DNA from 4 places in the Rhodococcus triatomae genome. Region 3 is predicted to be linked to each of the others. Evidence: riboswitches for the same ligand, from Rfam matches in the RefSeq annotation. Region 3 holds a riboswitch; each other region holds the start of a gene.
The links. Region 3 has a riboswitch for S-adenosylmethionine ahead of G4H71_RS11300 (amino acid ABC transporter permease). Riboswitches for the same ligand answer to the same signal wherever they lie in the genome.
Positions count from the first base shown of each region.

Region 1: linked by a shared signal. The riboswitch ahead of G4H71_RS14490 (LLM class flavin-dependent oxidoreductase) and the one ahead of G4H71_RS11300 (amino acid ABC transporter permease) in region 3 are both predicted to bind S-adenosylmethionine.
Region 2: linked by a shared signal. The riboswitch ahead of G4H71_RS07975 (aminotransferase class V-fold PLP-dependent enzyme) and the one ahead of G4H71_RS11300 (amino acid ABC transporter permease) in region 3 are both predicted to bind S-adenosylmethionine.
Region 4: linked by a shared signal. The riboswitch ahead of G4H71_RS17390 (bifunctional o-acetylhomoserine/o-acetylserine sulfhydrylase) and the one ahead of G4H71_RS11300 (amino acid ABC transporter permease) in region 3 are both predicted to bind S-adenosylmethionine.

Region 1 covers NZ_CP048814.1:3,060,670-3,064,936, reverse strand. Annotated here, with positions in the region: gene G4H71_RS14495 (ABC transporter substrate-binding protein) at 1-952, opposite strand, end outside; gene G4H71_RS14490 (LLM class flavin-dependent oxidoreductase) at 1,095-2,147, opposite strand; SAM riboswitch class I at 2,211-2,325, opposite strand; gene G4H71_RS14485 (sulfite exporter TauE/SafE family protein) at 2,501-3,262, shown strand; partial or broken gene G4H71_RS14480 (HAD-IIA family hydrolase) at 3,330-3,434, shown strand; gene G4H71_RS14475 (hypothetical protein) at 3,577-3,942, shown strand; gene G4H71_RS14470 (hypothetical protein) at 3,939-4,267, shown strand, end outside.
Region 2 covers NZ_CP048814.1:1,700,044-1,704,310, reverse strand. Annotated here, with positions in the region: gene G4H71_RS07980 (RNA polymerase sigma factor) at 1-1,121, shown strand, start outside; SAM riboswitch class IV at 1,172-1,285, shown strand; gene G4H71_RS07975 (aminotransferase class V-fold PLP-dependent enzyme) at 1,359-2,645, shown strand; gene G4H71_RS22875 (putative leader peptide) at 2,647-2,748, shown strand; gene G4H71_RS07970 (LLM class oxidoreductase) at 2,798-3,439, shown strand; gene G4H71_RS07965 (flavin reductase family protein) at 3,478-3,978, opposite strand; gene G4H71_RS07960 (YbaK/EbsC family protein) at 4,023-4,267, opposite strand, start outside.
Region 3 covers NZ_CP048814.1:2,406,647-2,410,913, reverse strand. Annotated here, with positions in the region: gene G4H71_RS11310 (TetR/AcrR family transcriptional regulator) at 1-382, shown strand, start outside; gene G4H71_RS11305 (hypothetical protein) at 580-1,296, shown strand; SAM riboswitch class I at 1,435-1,528, shown strand; gene G4H71_RS11300 (amino acid ABC transporter permease) at 1,591-2,559, shown strand; gene G4H71_RS11295 (amino acid ABC transporter ATP-binding protein) at 2,556-3,359, shown strand; gene G4H71_RS11290 (ABC transporter substrate-binding protein) at 3,404-4,267, shown strand, end outside.
Region 4 covers NZ_CP048814.1:3,647,107-3,651,373, forward strand. Annotated here, with positions in the region: gene G4H71_RS17380 (CGNR zinc finger domain-containing protein) at 1-20, shown strand, start outside; gene metX (homoserine O-acetyltransferase MetX) at 132-1,256, opposite strand; gene G4H71_RS17390 (bifunctional o-acetylhomoserine/o-acetylserine sulfhydrylase) at 1,253-2,554, opposite strand; SAM riboswitch class IV at 2,747-2,863, opposite strand; gene G4H71_RS17395 (NADP-dependent isocitrate dehydrogenase) at 3,156-4,267, shown strand, end outside.

The sequences.
Region 1 (4,267 bases), 650 kb from region 3:
GGACAGCGGGATCGTCGAGCGGCGCCTCGGCGATGTTCGGCTGGAATCCGAAGGGAGTGCCGGGGTTCGAGATGGTCAGGATCTGTCCACCCACGGCCTCGATCTGCGGCGCATCCTGCGGGAGCGCATCACTGATCGCGTCCAGCTGGTCCGAGGCGAGAGAGCCGGTGCGCACGCCGGATTCGGGGACGATGGTGAACTCGATCCGGTCCAGATAGGCCTCGCCCTCGTGGCCGAACACCTCCGAGCCCCAGTCGTATCCGGCGCGCTTGGCCAGCGTCACGGACCGGTCCTGCTGATAGTCCTCGTACACGAACGGCCCGGTTCCCGCGATGTCGCCGGTGCACCTCTCCTCCGCGGTGAGCTCAGTCGTCGCGGCCGAGAGGATTCCCAGCTGGGGAGTGGACGAGGCCTGCAGGAACTGTGCGTTGGGAGCGTCGAAATCGACCTGGGCGGTGGTGTCGTCGATTGCGGTGGTGCCCGCGTACCCGCTGAGATAGCTCGCGCCGAGCGGTGCCTTCGCGGCAGTGAGCGTGTCGGCGATCGAGTCGAAGGTGCGTTTGACGGAGTCGGCGGTGAACGGCGTCCCGTCACTGAACGTGACTCCCTCCCGGAGACGGAAGGTGAAGGACGAGGCGTCCTCGTTCACCTCCCAGCTCTCGGCGAGCCAGGGCGTCAGCTCACCGGTGTCCGGGTCCTGGTCGGTGAGCGAATCGACGACCTGACGCGTGACGTAGATCGTCTGGTTGGTTCCCGACTGGGCGGGATCCGCGCACGTCGGAGCCTGGGACAGGCCGTAGCGCAGGGTGCCACCGGGCTGGGCGGGGCCGGCGGCGGCGCTTCCCGAATCGGTTCCGCCGCAGGCGGCGAGGGTCGCAGCCAGCACCGCGACGCCGACGACACCTCCGACGCGGGTTCGGCGAAGCGGCGACGGCAAGGACGTGTGGGACACAGGGATCTCCGTGATCTCGATGGGAAGGATCGGGAAGGGGGAACGGTGCGGCGAGACGCGGGTCAGCGTCGACAGATCGACGCAGACAGCCGGCCCAGGTCGACGTGCCTGCGCGCCCAGGCTCCGGTGAAGCCCTCGCTCGTCATCGGCCGACCGCCCCGAGTGGCCGGCTCGGCAGGTCCCGGCGCAGCACCGGAGCCACACTCGACTGGAAGAGCTCGAGGCCGCGGCGATGCTCCTTGTCGGGCAGACCGTTGCGCTCGGCGGAGAGATGGATCACCTCGTGACCGAACTGCTCGTGGTAGCGGTGCACCTTGTCGATCACCTGTTCCGGACTCCCGATCAGAGCCGAACTGCGCTCGACGAAGTCCTCGACCGTCTCGAACACGACGGGCAGTCCGTGCCCGCGGGCGAAGTCGAGTTGGGCAGCGTGGATCGGCCGCCACGCGTCGATCGCGTCCTGCGAGTTCTCGGTCACGTGGAAGCCCGCGGTACCGGCTCCCACGAGGGCGTCGACCGGGTCGTGGCCGTAGTGGACCCACCGCTCCCGGTAGTACCGGACGAGTTCCGCGTACGGCTCGATCGGATTCGTGACGTTGGCGGAGAACAGCGGGTCCCCGTACCGAGCGGCGAGGTCCACGGACTCGCGGCTGGTCGCGCTGCCGTGCCAGATCCGCAGCCGCGGTTGCAACGGCCTCGGAAGAGTCACCGCGTGCTCGAGCGGGGGACGGAAACGTCCCGTCCAGGTGACGTCCTCGCTCTCCCACAGCCGCCGCAGCAACTCGTACCCCTCGCGATTGCGCTCCCACTGGTCGTCCGGGGTGACGTGGAACAACTCGGCCTGCGCGGTGCCGTTTCCCTTGCCGATGATCAGCTGCAGCCGACCACCGGACAGGTTGTCGAGCGTCGAGTAGTCCTCGAACGCCCGCACCGGATCCAGCAGGCTCAACGTGGTGACCGCGGTCCAGAGCGCCAGGGTCTCGGTGCGTGCCGCGATGTTCGAGAGCACGACCGGCGGCGACGACGACAGGAACGGATGCTCGTGCCGCTCACCCACCGCGAACCCGTCGTATCCCAGTTCCTCGGCGAGCACGGCGGCATCGACCACCTCGCGCAGCCTCTCGGAGGTGGACTGCTTCTCGCCCGTCACCGGATCCGGCCTGTGCACGATCAGGCTCATCAGCAGGAACTTCACGAATACACCCCCGACACGGCGGGGCGGGCGCACGAACACGCACGAGAGTTCACAACGATTTCCTTCCCATCGATCCCGGCGGTAGCACCCGCACCCGAATCCCCGCGGCGAATGCGCGAAGTCCGGAGGGTTGCTGCGACGTCAACGAGCCAGGTCTCTCGGTCGCTCTGGATGGCAACCCGAACTCTAGGCCCGGCCGGCCAGGTCGTCAACTCGTCAAACACTCACTCCCGCAATGATTTAGCCGATAGAATCTGGGTGAATTCAAACCGTGACGACGGGCCGCGAATGGTGTTCGATGGGCCTCTCACCCGTCCGTCACCTACTCGGGACGGGCCGGTAACGTCGCTGTGATGACTTGGTGGGAATCGCTGGTGATCGTGCTCGCCGGCCTCGGCGCCGGGGCGATCAATGCCCTCGTCGGCAGCGGCACCCTCATCACGTTTCCCACCCTGGTCGCGTTCGGGGTGCCGCCGGTGACCGCGACCATGTCGAACGCCGTCGGGCTCGTGACCGGCGGGATATCCGCAACCTGGGGGTACCGGCGCGAGCTCGCCGGTCAGGGCTCGCGACTGAAGTGGCAGATCCCGGCATCGCTGCTCGGTGCACTCGGCGGCGCGTGGCTGCTGCTGCACCTGCCGGAGACGGTCTTCGCGCGCGTCGTGCCCGCACTACTCGTCGTCGCTCTCGTCCTGGTGGTGTTGCAGCCGCGGATTCAGCGTTGGGTCGGTGCCCGCGAGGATCTGCCGCTGTCCCGGACGCGGCTGCTGCTCCTCACCGTGGGCACCTTCGCCGTCGGTGTCTACGGCGGCTATTTCACCGCGGCCCAGGGCATCCTGCTCATGGGCGTGATGGGTGCGATCCTGCCCGAGTCCGTGCAGCGGATGAACGCCGCGAAGAATCTGCTCGCGCTCGTCGTCAACATCGTGGCCGCGGCGGCCTACATCGTCGTCGCGGGCGACCGGATCAACTGGCAGGCGGCCGGGCTCATCGCCGTCGGATCGGTGGTCGGCGGGGTCCTCGGCGCCCGCTACGGGCGGCGACTGTCCCCCGCGGCACTGCGAGCGACGATCGTGGTCGTCGGCCTCGTCGGGTTGTGGCGACTACTGGCCTGACCGGTCACACTGCCAGCGCCCTGGCAGGGTGACGGACGACGAGGAACGCCCCGGCTGGACCTACCTCATGGACATGGACGGAGTCCTGGTCCACGAGGACAAGCTCGTGCCCGGCGCCGACTCCCTCGTCGCCGAGCTGCGCGAGAACGGGACGCCGTTCATGGTGATCACCATTGAGGAATAACTTCTCAGCTGGCAAACCACCCGGAGATCGAGGTCAGGATGATTTCCCAGAAGTTCCACACGTTCACGGCTAACCCTTTCGACCTGGTGAACGATACGCTCTGTGATGCCCGTCACACAGGAGAAGCGCGATGCCACTCGACTCCCGGGTTCGCTGGTTTCAAACGATCGGTGATCGCCCCGAAGAAGATTTCGGATGCGATCTCGAAGGCGTCGACCAACAGCAGGCGAAAGACTATATCCGCCAGACTTGCAACTACGTCCGGGCCGACTTTCCGTCTGTCGACGTGAACCTGCGGATCTTTCGGAAGTTCGACCAGAAGGTCACCAGCCTCGAAGTCGAAGCCGCCCTCTCCGATGGAACCGTCATCGTCCACCGGTGGGTCATCGAGCGGGCGTGCCACGTCGAAGGGTGCCCCGAGGTGTCCGTCGCTACCGAGAAGAAGGCCCGGGTCTGCGACACCCACCGCACACCGAAGAAGGAGAAGGCCACATGAGGAAGAACAGCGCCTGGCTGGGGATCGTCGCCGGAGCGCTCGGACTGGGTCTGATCCTGGCGCTGACGATCGGGTGCAGCAGCAGCGATGCCGGATCCGGACCACCGACAGCGGCCTACACGGGAGAGGTGGTCCCGCCGCACGATCCGTACAGCACTGCCGGCGTGTGGAAGGTGCCCGAAGACATCAAGCCGGGGCGATACGCGGTCACCGAGGGATTCGGGGCGATCACTCTGGCGTGGGTGGGGATCTGCCCCGACCGCTACTGCGACGCCGGCTCTACAAGCTTCCCGCCTGCGCTTCGCGACACCGGGTTCGCCTACGC
Region 2 (4,267 bases), 710 kb from region 3:
AGGCGTTCGCCGAGGCGGTCCGCCGGTGGCCGGAGACAGGTGTGCCGGAGCGGCCCGGTGCGTGGATCACGACAGTGGCACGCAACCGCGCTCTCGACCGCCTCCGCCGGGAATCGGGGAGGGCGGGCCGGGAGAGGGAAGCGATGACGATGTGGCCCGCCCCCGACCCCGAACCGGAGCCGGGATGGACCGTCCGCGACGACCAGTTGCGCCTGCTGTTCACCTGCGCGCATCCTGCGCTGTCCCCGGCCTCACAGGTGGCGCTGACACTGCGACTGGTGTGCGGGTTGGGGACGGGGGAGATCGGCCGGCTCCTGCTGTCCGCGGAAAGTTCGGTGGCGCAGCGGATCAGCCGTGCCAAGGCCAAGATTCGCGAGGCGTCGATACCGTTCCGGGTGCCGCCCGATCACCAGCTGCCGGAACGGACGGAGCAGGTTCTGGCGTGTATCCACCTCGTGTTCACCGAGGGATACGCCGCCACCGCCGGAACGGTCCTCGTGCGCGACGAGCTGTGTGACGAGGCGATCCGGCTCGGAAAACTGTTGTGCGAGTTGATGCCGGACGAATCCGAGGCGTGGGCGCTCCTCGCGCTCATACAGTTCCAGGACAGTCGTCGCGGTCAGCGGGTGGACGTCCGCGGTGACGTCGTCCCGTTGGAAGAGCAGGACCGCAGCCGGTGGGACCGGGCCGAGATCGGTGCCGCGATCGCCTGTCTGCGAGCGGCGTCGCGCCGTGGTGCCGGGCGCTACGGTGCGCAGGCCCGGATCGCCGCGGTGCACGCCCTCGCGCCGTCGTGGGAATCGACCGACTGGGCGGCGCTGGTCGACGCGTACGACGCACTCCTCGGCTACGGCGACTCGGCGGTGGTTCGACTGAACAGGGCTGTGGCACTGGGGTTTCGGGACGGGTTTGAGGCGGGAGTCGCGGAGGTGGACCGGTTGGAGTCGGCGCGTTCACCGCTACCCGCGCACGCGATGTCCGCCGTCCGTGCGGACCTGTTGCGCCGCGCCGGACGGCTCGAGGAGTCGCGAGTGCACTACCGGAACGCGATCGCCGGAACGGTGAACGAGAATCGGCGGCGATTCCTGGAACGCCGCCTGGCCGAGGTGAGCCGCGAGTGAGCGGACGGGGGGTTTGACAGCGCGCCGGACTTCTGCCAACCTCTCTCACAGGTCATGAGTACCAGCATCAAGCCCCGGCTCGCTGGTCGGCAACCCTCCTCCGCGGTGGGGTGCTCCGGGTGACGACCTGGCTGCGGCTCAGCAGAGCCCGGCAAGCGCGGACTCCGAGGTGATCCACGTCCCATTTCCGTGGGCGCTGCCGTTCCCGACGAGTCCCTGACCACGAGGGATTTCGACATGACTGCTGTACTGGATCGCTGCACCACCGACATCGCCCCGCTCGCCGAGGTCTCGGGCACCTGTGTGCCGCTCCCGAGTGGCGCACAGTGCCGCTACGCGAACTTCGACTACGCGGCCAGTGCCCCGGTGTTGGCGCAGGTCGGCGCCCGGATCGGGGAACTGGTCCCCACCTACGCCAGCGTGCACCGCGGCGCCGGATACGCGTCGCAGGTGTCGACCGACGCCTACGAGCAGGCCCGCGTCGCGGTCGCGGAGTTCGTCGGTGCCCGCACCGGGGGAGGCCCCGGCGACGACGTCGTCGTCTTCACCCGCAACACCACCGACTCGCTCAACCTGCTGGCGGCGTGCGTGCCCGGTGACGTCGTCGTCCTGGACGTCGAACACCACGCGAACCTGCTGCCGTGGAAGAACTCCCGGGTGGTGGTCGCCTCCGACACGATCGAGGAGACGATCCGCTCCCTGGTCGGCGAACTCTGCTCCCGCCCGGCCGCTCTGCTCGCGGTGACCGGCGCCTCCAACGTCACCGGCGAGATCCTCCCGGTGGCACGGCTGGCCGAGATCGCCCACGCCTGCGGTGCCCGCATCCTGGTGGACGCTGCCCAACTCGCTCCGCATCGTCGGATCGACCTGGCGGCGAGCGGGATCGACTACCTCGCCTTCTCCGGACACAAGCTCTACGCACCGTTCGGTGCCGGCGTGCTGGTGGGTCGGCGTGACTGGCTCGATGCCGCGGCGCCGTATCTCGCCGGCGGGGGTGCCGTCCGCGACGTGACCCTGGACCACACCGAGTGGGCGGCGTCGCCGGCCCGGCACGAGGCGGGCACGCCCAACCTGTTCGGTGCGGCCGGACTCGCGGCGGCCTGCGAGGCCCTCACGGATATCGGGTTCGACGAGATCACCCGGCACGAGGCGGCACTCACCGCGCAGCTCACCGAGGGATTGCGCTGCATCGACGGTGTGCGTCTGCTCCGGCTGTGGAGTGATGCCGAGGACTCTGTCGGGATCGTCACCTTCACCGTCGACGGCGTCGCGCCGCGCGAGGTGGCCGCCTACCTGGCCGACCACGGGATCGGAGTCCGCGACGGCAGGTTCTGCGCGCACCCCGTCCTGAATCGGCTCGGCCTGCCGGGCGGCGCGGTGCGTGCCAGCCTGGGGCTGGGCACCGGGTCGGAGGACGTGCGGCGGCTGGTCGACGCCCTCGCCGAACTGGCGACCCGCGGCGGCGCGCACGACGGTGCCGAGCGGGTGACCGGCGGCACTCCCACCGGCGGCGAAACGCGCTAGCATGGGCCGCATGACATCACGGACCGAGAGCGCGGAGCGCGCTCTGTGGTGCCGTCGGCACGTGGATCTGTGCCGTACCTCGTCGGGTATGTGTCCGAACTGACCGATTTTCCGTCAGCGTCGTTCACCTACACATTCCTCGAGGAATCCCCATGTCGCACACCTCTCTCCGTACCCGTACCTCGCTCCGCCAGTTGCACGTCGCAGTGGAGCTGGCGGGCTCCGGTCACCATCCCGCCTCGGCATCGGCCGTCGGCACCCGTCCGGTGATCGGCCCGGACTACTGGCTCGACCTCACTGTTCCCGTCGCCGAGAGCGAACGTCTCGACCTGTCCGCCTACCCGCGCCACGTCGTGCGGATCCGGGCAGCCGACCTGCGTGAGGCTCAGATCGAACGAGCCCGCATCCGCACCGAACTCGCCGACGACGGGCGGGACCCCGACGACGTCACCGTCCTCGTCGATCTCGAGGTCCTCATCGCGGCGGACGCGCGCAGCGCCCGCAGGGAACTGGCCCGGTTGGACTCCGAATGGGGCGCACCGCGCACCCCCGTCTCGCTGCAGTACGTCGGCACTCCGCTCGGTCTCGCCGGGCTGATCGCCGACATCACCGCAGCCGGTGTCGCGGACGGCGTCACCCTGCTTCCGCTCACCCTTCCCGGGGTGCTCGAGCAGGTCGTCGACACCACCTTGCCGTGGCTGGAGAGCCGCGGCCTGACCACGACATCGGAGGCCGTCGATCAGGCGTTGCGTAGCTTCGGGCTGGCGCCGCGCGAACGCGAACTGGCGTCCTGAGCCGGAGCGTTCCGGTCCGCCCGGCCGGATCTGTTCGGTCAGAGCTCCGTCGGTTTGTGATAGCGACCCCGGTGATAGAGCAGCGGGGCAGACGCGGTCTCGTCCTCGTCGTCGGAGTGGACGCGGGTGACCAGCCCGACGACGAGGGTGTGATCGCCCACGGGGATCAGCTGGTCCACCTCCGCTCGCAGCCAGCTCGGGGTGCCGTGCAGCACGGGCTCGCCGGTGTCCAGCCGCCCCCACAGTGATTCGTCCGCGAATCGCTCGGCCGCGCTGCGGGAGAATCGCTGGGCGAGATGTTGCTGGTGTTCACCGAGAAGGTGGACGACCAGTGAGCGCGCCCCGCGCAGCGCCCCGATACTCGACGACGTCTCGGCGATGTTGAACGTGACCAATGGAGGGTCCAGCGACACCGAGGCGAACGACGTCGCGGTGAATCCGACCGGCCCTGCGCCGGCGTCGAGGGTCACGATCGTGACTCCTGCCGGATGGCGTCCGAGTGCTGCCCGGTAGTCCTCGGCGCTGATCCCGTTGGTCATGATTCCCCACTATAGAGGCGGGGAGTTGCCGGGACCGGTGTGCGTCAGTCGACGTCGATCGCGAGCCCGGCGGTGATCCGCAACAGTTCGGGGAAACTGGTGCGGAAGACGGTCTGCGGGTGACCGGCCGCCGCCCAGAGTTCCGGGTACCCGGCGAGGGCATTGTCGAGATACGTCGGCAGATTGGTGGGGTGGCCCACCGGGGCGACCCCACCGATCGGCTGGCCCGTCACTGCGCGCACCACGTCTGCGGGTGCCCGCGTCAGTGTGCCCTCGAGACGCTTTCCGG
Region 3 (4,267 bases):
CGTCACGGACGCGGTCGAGGCCCACACCGAGCCGGTCGATCGGATCCGGGCGCTGGTCAGGGAGTTCAGCAAGGTACACGCCACGAAGTACCAGCGGGCCCGGATCGCGCAGTACGAACGCCGGCATCTCACCCCCGAGCACCGCGAGGCGGTATCGGAGATCCGACGGCAGATCCGCCTCGTGACACTGCGCGAGTTGCAGGCGGGAATCGATCGTGGCGACTTCCTGGTGGACGATCCGCGAGTCGCAGGCCTGGCGATCATGTCGCTGTGTGCCGACATCTGCCGCTGGTATCGGCCGGACGGCGAGTTCACTCCCGACGAACTCGGCAACATCAACGCCGATCTGGTGCTCCGGATTCTCCGCGTACCCGGCTACTGAGCCGGCCCCTTCCGTACCTCCACGCGAAGACCCCCTGCATTTCCCCAGGCAGGAGACCGGCAACCCGCAGCAGGCACACCTTGCGGAGCCAGGACTTGTGCAGTTGAACAAGTGTCCGTATAAATACTCTGTGATGTGACACACCTCACTTCCGGCGCGGGGCCGGGGGTGATCTCGCTCATCGAACGGAGTCGTTCATGTCCTCAGCTCAACGCGCCCTCTCACCCCTCCGCCGGGGTGCCGCGGCGTTGTCCGTCGCGGCCCTTCTCACCGGCGGTCTCGCCGTCGGAAGCGGTGTCGCCGCCGCCGACACGGCGTGCGGAACCTCCGCCACCCGGGTACAGAACGGGGCGGCAGGACTGGTCGGGATCCAGCTGACCAAGGAGGTCCTCGGCGACGGCACGGTCGCGCCGGGCGGCACCGTCACCTACCGGACGACGGTGTCCACGGCCAGGGGTGTCCCACCGCTGCTGCGCGGAATCGCCGACTATTCGCCGCCCGGATTCGTCGTCGAATCCGCCACGGTCAACGGATCCGCCGTCACACCGGCGGTGAACGTGGACACCCGCAAGGCGTCGGTGAGCTCCGGGCTGGGCTGGCTCATCAATGGCAGCAACCGGGCGGTCTTCGAGATCACCTACCGGGTTCCGGCCAACGCACAGGTCGGCACCGTGCACGACAGCGGCGCCGCCATGACACCGGATCTCTGGGGCGAACAGACCTGGAATCCGATCGGAGTCTGCACGACGATTCGCGGCAAGAATGCCGGCGAGGCCGTCGTCGGCAGTGTCGAGGGCGCCGGATTCGGCTCGTCCGGACCCATCGCCAACGGGTCGTCCGGATCGTCGATCATCAACGACCCGAGTGGATTCATCGCCGACATCATCACCCAGGTGATCAGAAACGGGAGCTGACACCCGCTCCACCCCAACCGAAACGACCTCGACCCCCACCGGGTCGGGGTCGTTTCGCATGCGACGTGCGGCTTCGGTTTGGACACCAGGCTGATTCAAATTGTCGACGTGCCACCCGATGCTGGTCTAGCGTTCGGAACGCCATCCAGAGCGGCCGAGAGACCTGGCTCGTCGACGCCGCAGCAACCCTCCCGTTCTCGGGTGCGGGTGCTACCGCCGGGACCGATGGAACGACTCGCGATCGTCTGACCCCGAAAGGCCTGGATCGATGCCTGCCCACTCTGGTGTTCCGACATGAGCGCCCCGACCGAGACCCGCGCGGATCACGGTGTCACTCGAGGCGACGCGGACCTCGTCGTCGCCCGGACCCGGCACCCCTGGCGCTGGGCGCTCAGCGCGCTGGTCCTGGTGCTCGGGGCGCAGTTCGTCCACGGTCTCGCCACCAACCCGGGATGGGACTGGCCCACGTTCGCGGAGTACTTCACCGCCGATTCCGTGCTGCGCGCACTGTGGATGACGGTCAAGCTCACGGTGTGGGGAACGCTTCTCGGATTCGGTCTCGGCGTGCTCGTCGCCCTCGGGCGCCTGTCGAGCAGCATTGTCCTGCAGACGATTTCCTGGCTCTACATCTGGGCCTTCCGATCGATCCCGCTGATCGTCCAGTTGCTGTTCTGGTTCAACATCGCCTACCTGTACCAAACACTCTCGGTAGGTATACCTTTCGGACCGGCATTCTTCGAGTTCGAGGTGGGCGGAGTGATCTCCGGGTTCACCGCCGCAGTGATCGGTCTCGCCCTGCATCAGGCCGCCTACTCCGCGGAGATCATTCGCGGCGGGATCATCTCCGTCGATCCCGGGCAGGTGGAAGCAGCCAAGGCACTCGGCATTCCGCGCCGCAGGCAGTTCCTGAAAATCGTGCTTCCCCAGGCGATGCGGTCCATCCTCCCGAACGCAGCCAACGAAGTGATCAGCCTGTTCAAGGGCACGTCGATCGTGTCCACGATGGCCATCGCCGAGTTGTTCTATCAGGTCCAGGTGATCTTCGGACGAAACGGGCGCGTCGTCCCCCTCCTCATGGTGGCGACCGTCTGGTACATCATCCTCACCACCGCACTCTCCGTCGTCCAGTACTACGTCGAGCGCCACTACGCCCGGGGCTCGGCGCGGGCTCTCCCGATGACCCCGCTACAGAAGATCCGGGCACGGTTCGCCGAGATCGCCGAGCGCGGCCCCGCCCTCCCGCGGGGAGGTGGCACGCGATGACGGACGAGAAGAGCACCGCCCCTTCCACTGCCGCCGCCCCGGCGCTCGCTGTCGACGTGCGCGGGGTACACAAGTCCTTCGGTTCCCTGAAGGTTCTCGACGGCGTCGACCTCCAGGTGGGAACCGGAGAGGTCACGGTCATTCTCGGGCCCTCGGGATCGGGGAAATCCACTCTCCTGCGCACGCTCAACCACCTCGAGAAGGTGGACCGGGGCACGATCCGCGTGGGCGGCGACCTGATCGGGTACCGCAGGCGAGGCAACAAGCTCCACGAACTGCGCGAGACGGAGATCCTCCGCCAACGGTCACGGATCGGGTTCGTCTTCCAGAACTTCAATCTCTTTCCACACCTGACCGTTCTCGAGAATGTCGTCGAGGCACCCGTATCCGCACAGCGTCGGCCGCGCGACCATGTCGAGCGCGAGGCGATCGCCCTCCTCGAGCGAGTCGGCGTTGCCGACAAGGCACACGACTATCCACGCCAGCTCTCCGGCGGACAGCAGCAACGAGTCGCCATCGCGCGGGCTCTCGCCCTACGGCCCACGGTGATCCTGTTCGACGAACCGACGTCGGCACTCGACCCGGAACTCGTGGGCGAAGTCCTCGCCGTGATCCGGGGGCTCGCCGAGGACGGCACGACGCTCGTGATCGTCACCCACGAGATCGGGTTCGCCCGCGAGGTCGCCGACACGGTGATCTTCATGGATCACGGCGTGATCGTCGAACGCGGGACTGCCGAAGACGTGCTCGACGATCCGCAACACGCACGTACCCGCGCCTTCCTGGCCAGCGTCCTGTGACCTGGTCGATCACCCCGCCCACACCCCACCACGAGAAGGTCACGATGTCCCTACTGCACCGCCCCATCACGTTCCGCCGGCCGACGTCACCGCCCCGACACGCCAGGGCACTGATCGCCGCGCTCTCCACCACCGCGCTCCTGGCCGTGGCCGCGTGCGGCTCCGACGCAGAGGCCGGTTCGGCTGCTTCCGATACGGCTGCCGAAGGATACAACCTCACCGCGGACCAGGATCGGATCACGACGGACGAGGTCCCCGAGATCGCGGCCAAGGTGCCGCAGGCCATCCGCGACAAGGGCACCCTCGCGGTCACCGGGGCAGCAGGATCCGTTCCCCCGCTTCGCTTCTACGCAGAGGACGACAAGACCATCATCGGCTCCGAGACCGACTTCGCGTACCTCATCGCGGACGTCCTCGGCCTCGAGGTCGAGCTCACCGCCGCGGATTGGGCACAGAACTTCGTCCGCATCGACTCGGGGGCCGCCGACGTGTTCATCTCCAACGTCACGGTCACCGAGGAACGCAAGGAGAAGTACGACTTCTCGACGTACCGCCTCGACAACCTCGCTTTCGAGGTGAAGAAGGACAGCGGCATCGTCGTCGAGGGCCCCGAAGACGTCGCGGGCCTGAAAGTGGGCGTGAGCTCGGGAACGAACCAGGAGGCCATTCTGGTCGCCTGGAACGAGCGGAACGTGGCCGCAGGTCTCGAGCCGGCCGAGATCCTCTACTACCAGAACGCTTCCGACTACTACCTGGCGCTGGGATCGGGACGCATCGACGGGTACTTCGGGCCGAACCCGGCGTCCGCCTTCCATGTCGCCCAGTCCGGTGAATCGGAGATCGCGGGGACCTTCTCCGGCGCAGGCGAGGACCTCCAGGGTGAGATCGCGGTGCTGACCAAGAAGGAC
Region 4 (4,267 bases), 1.2 Mb from region 3:
CGAGTTCGCGCCTCGAATAGGCCGGTGGTCGCAAGGGCCGGTTCAGCCGAGGGCCGGGAGCCTGATCGAAGGGCGCTGATCGCGGGAGCGGGGCGTTCGCCGGACGCGGCAACAGCGGGCTCGCCCCGGCGCTAACGTCCCGCGCGCGCGAGTGTCATGGTCTCGCCCAGCAACTCGGCCATCGCCTCGGCCTCGGTGAGGAAGCCGTCGTGGCCGTCCCGGGACTCGAGCACGCGAAGGTCGCCGCTCGTCGGGATCAGTTCGGCGAGCTCCTCCTGCAACCTCAGGGGATACAGCCGATCCGAATCGACGCCCGCGACGATGACGGGCGCGGTGATCCGCGCCAGCGCGGCGGCGATCCCACCGCGACCACGGCCGACGTCGTGTCGGTTCATCGCCTCGCTCAACAGGACGTACGTCCCCGGGTCGAAACGGCTCACGAGCTTGTCGGCCTGGTATTCGAGGTAACTCTGCACGGAGTAGCGACCGCCGTCCCAGGGATCCTCGCCGTCCTGGGCGGAATTCGCGAACCTGCTGTCCAGTTCGTGCTCGGTGCGATACGTCAGGTGCGCGATCCGGCGTGCGATGCCGAGCCCGACGCGGGGCGCGCGGTCGGTGCCGTAGTAGTCGCCACCCTGCCAGTCCGGGTCCCCGGTGATCGCCGCGATCTGGGTGGTCTGGGTGCCGATCTGGTCCGCGGTGGCCCGGGCGCCGACGGCCACCACGAGCGCGGCCGAGACCCGGTCGGGGTGGGTGACGGCCCACTCGAGCGCGCGCATGCCGCCCATCGAGCCGCCGACCACCGCCGCGAGCCGGTCGATCCCGAGGAGATCGACGAGGATGCGCTCGGCCGTGACCTGGTCGCGGATCGACGTGTACGGGAATCGGCTGCCGTAGGGACGGCCGTCCGGTGCGAGCGAGCCGGGGCCGGTGGATCCGCGGCAGCCGCCGAGGACGTTGACGGCCACGACGCACCACTCGTCGGTGTCGACCGGCGCGCCGGGGCCGATCATGCCCTCCCACCATCCGGGGGAGGGGTGGACGTCGTCGGCGGGTCCGACGACGTGGGAGTCGCCGGTCAGCGCGTGCTCGACCAGCACCACGTTGTCGCGGGTGGGGGAGAGCTCGCCCCAGCGCTGGACCGCGAGCGACACGGACTCGACGGTGGATCCGCTCTCGAGTTCGACCGGGCCGATGTCGACGGTGCTCAGCCGGCCGTCGGGAAGCAGCAGCTCGTGCACCGATGTCGCCGTCAAGATCCGACCGCCGTCAGTCCGGAACGCAGATCGGCGAGGATGTCGTCGATGCCCTCGATCCCGACCGCCAGGCGCACCAGGCCGGGGGTGACGCCTGCTGCGAGTTGCTCCTGCGCGGACAGTTGCGAATGTGTCGTGGATGCCGGGTGGATGACGAGCGAACGCACGTCCCCGATGTTGGCGACGTGGCTGTGCAGCGTCAAGGCGTCGACGAATCGCTTGCCTGCCTCCAGCCCGCCGGCGAGTTCGAACGCGACGATCGCGCCGGTGCCCTTCGGGGCGAGCTCGAGTGCGCGTGCGTGCCACGGTGACGACTCGAGCCCGGCGTAGCTCACCGAGGTGACCTGGGCCTGCCCTTCGAGGAACTCCGCGACGGCCTGAGCGTTGGCGATGTGACGCTCCATGCGGAGGCTGAGGGTCTCGATGCCCTGGCTGATGAGGAACGCGTTGAACGGTGAGACCGCGGAGCCGAGATCGCGCAGCAACTGGACGCGGGCCTTGAGCGCGAACGCGGGAGGCCCGAGCTCGGCGAAGACCACTCCGTGATAGCTCGGGTCCGGGTGGGTGAAGCCGGGGAATCGGTCCCGGCCTTCCTCGTCCCGGACCGTCCAGTCGAAGGTGCCGCCGTCGACGATCACCCCGGCGATCGCGGTGCCGTGTCCGCCGAGGTACTTGGTCGCCGAATGGACCACGATGTCCGCACCGAGCTCGAGCGGACGGATCAGGTACGGCGTGGGAACGGTGTTGTCCACGACGAGCGGCAGCCCGTGCGCGTGCGCGACCTCCGCGATCCCGGGGACGTCGAGTACGTCGTTCATCGGGTTCGAGACGGTTTCGCCGTAGAACGCCTTGGTGTTCGGTCGGACGGCCGCGCGCCACTGGTCGAGATCGTCGGGATCGTCGACGAACGAGACCTCGATGCCGAGCTTCGGCAGCGTGTAGTGGAAGAGGTTGTAGGTGCCCCCGTAGAGCCGCGGACTCGAGACGACGTGGTCGCCGGATCCGGCGATGTTGAGGATCGCGAAGGTCTCCGCTGCCTGTCCGGACGCGAGCAACAGTGCCGCGACTCCGCCTTCGAGGGCGGCGATGCGTTGTTCGACCGCGTCCTGGGTGGGGTTCATGATGCGGGTGTAGATGTTGCCCGGCTCCGCCAGCCCGAACAGCGCCGCCGCGTGATCGGTGTTGTCGAACGTGTACGAGGTGGTCTGGTAGATCGGCAGCGCCCGGGCCTTGGTGGTGGCGTCGGAGGTCTGTCCGGCGTGGATCTGCTTGGTCTCGAACGACCAGTTCTCGGTCATGGTGAATGCTCCGGGGTGGGTGCGCGTCGTGCGGCTGCCTGCAGTGGTCTGGACTGGCGACTACCTACGACAGTGGCAATTCGTCCACGGCGAGCAATGCGGTGTCGACAGACGATGCGGTATCGACAGGCGATGCGGTGCCGACAGGCAATTCGGGGCCGACGGGCAACTCATGGCTGACACCTCCACGTGGATCCGCGCTTGTCTCCCGACCCTGTGATCGGGGAACCAGGTCATCACCCGGGGCACCCCACCGCGGTGGAGGGTTGCCGGCCAGCCAGCCGGGGCTCGATGCTGACGCTCATGACCTCCGTCGATCTTAACCGCTGTCGACCGAGCGCCCGAACCGGCACCGAACACGCCTTCCATCTGCGGAAAGTTACCCATTGGTAGTAACCTGTTCCATGCCCCGCCGGTTGAAGTTTCCGGACATAGCAGTACGCTTGTCTTGTTTGGGACCGGTCTCGCCGAGGTCGACCCCGACCGGCTAGCTTTGATAATCGAATCGTTCGCGGACTCACCCACAAAGTGCGTTCGTGGTCGTGCAACCAGGGAAACTTCCTACAGCGACCCAGGAAACTCAGGAGGACGCGAAGCACCCATGTCCAAAATCAAGGTTGAGGGCACCGTCGTAGAACTCGACGGCGACGAGATGACACGCATTATCTGGCAGTTCATCAAAGACAAGCTCATCCATCCGTATCTGGATGTGAATCTCGACTACTACGACCTCGGCATCGAGTACCGCGACGCCACCGACGACCAGGTGACGGTCGACGCCGCGAACGCCATCAAGCAGCACGGTGTGGGTGTCAAGTGCGCGACCATCACCCCCGACGAGGCCCGGGTGGAGGAGTTCGGCCTCAAGAAGATGTGGCGGTCCCCGAACGGCACCATCCGCAACATCCTCGGCGGCACGATCTTCCGTGCGCCGATCATCATCTCCAACGTCCCGCGCCTGGTTCCCGGCTGGACCAAGCCGATCATCATCGGCCGTCACGCATTCGGCGACCAGTACCGCGCCACCGACTTCAAGGTCCCCGGACCGGGCACGGTGACCATCACGTACACCCCCGCGGACGGCAGCGAGCCGATCGAGCACGAATTGGTGAACTTCCCCGAGGCGGGTGGCGTCGTCCAGGGGCAGTACAACTTCACCAAGTCCATCGAGGACTTCGCTCGCGCGTCGCTCAACTACGGCCTGCAGCAGAACTACCCGGTCTACCTGTCGACGAAGAACACGATCCTCAAGGCGTACGACGGTGCGTTCAAGGACATCTTCCAGCACATCTACGAGACCGAGTTCAAGGCCGAGTTCGATGCTGCGGGGCTCACCTACGAGCACCGCCTCATCGACGACATGGTCGCCTCTGCGCTCAAGTGGGAGGGTGGCTACGTCTGGGCCTGCAAGAACTACGACGGCGACGTCCAGTCGGACACCGTCGCCCAGGGCTTCGGTTCGCTGGGTCTGATGACATCGGTGCTGCTGACTCCGGACGGCAAGACCTGCGAGGCGGAGGCCGCACACGGCACCGTCACTCGCCACTTCCGTCAGCACCAGCAGGGCAAGCCGACGTCGACCAACCCGATCGCGTCGATCTTCGCCTGGACCCGTGGCCTCGACCACCGCGGCAAGCTCGACAACACCCCCGAGGTGCGCGGGTTCGCCCAGGATCTCGAGGACGTCGTCATCCGGACCGTCGAGGGCGGGCA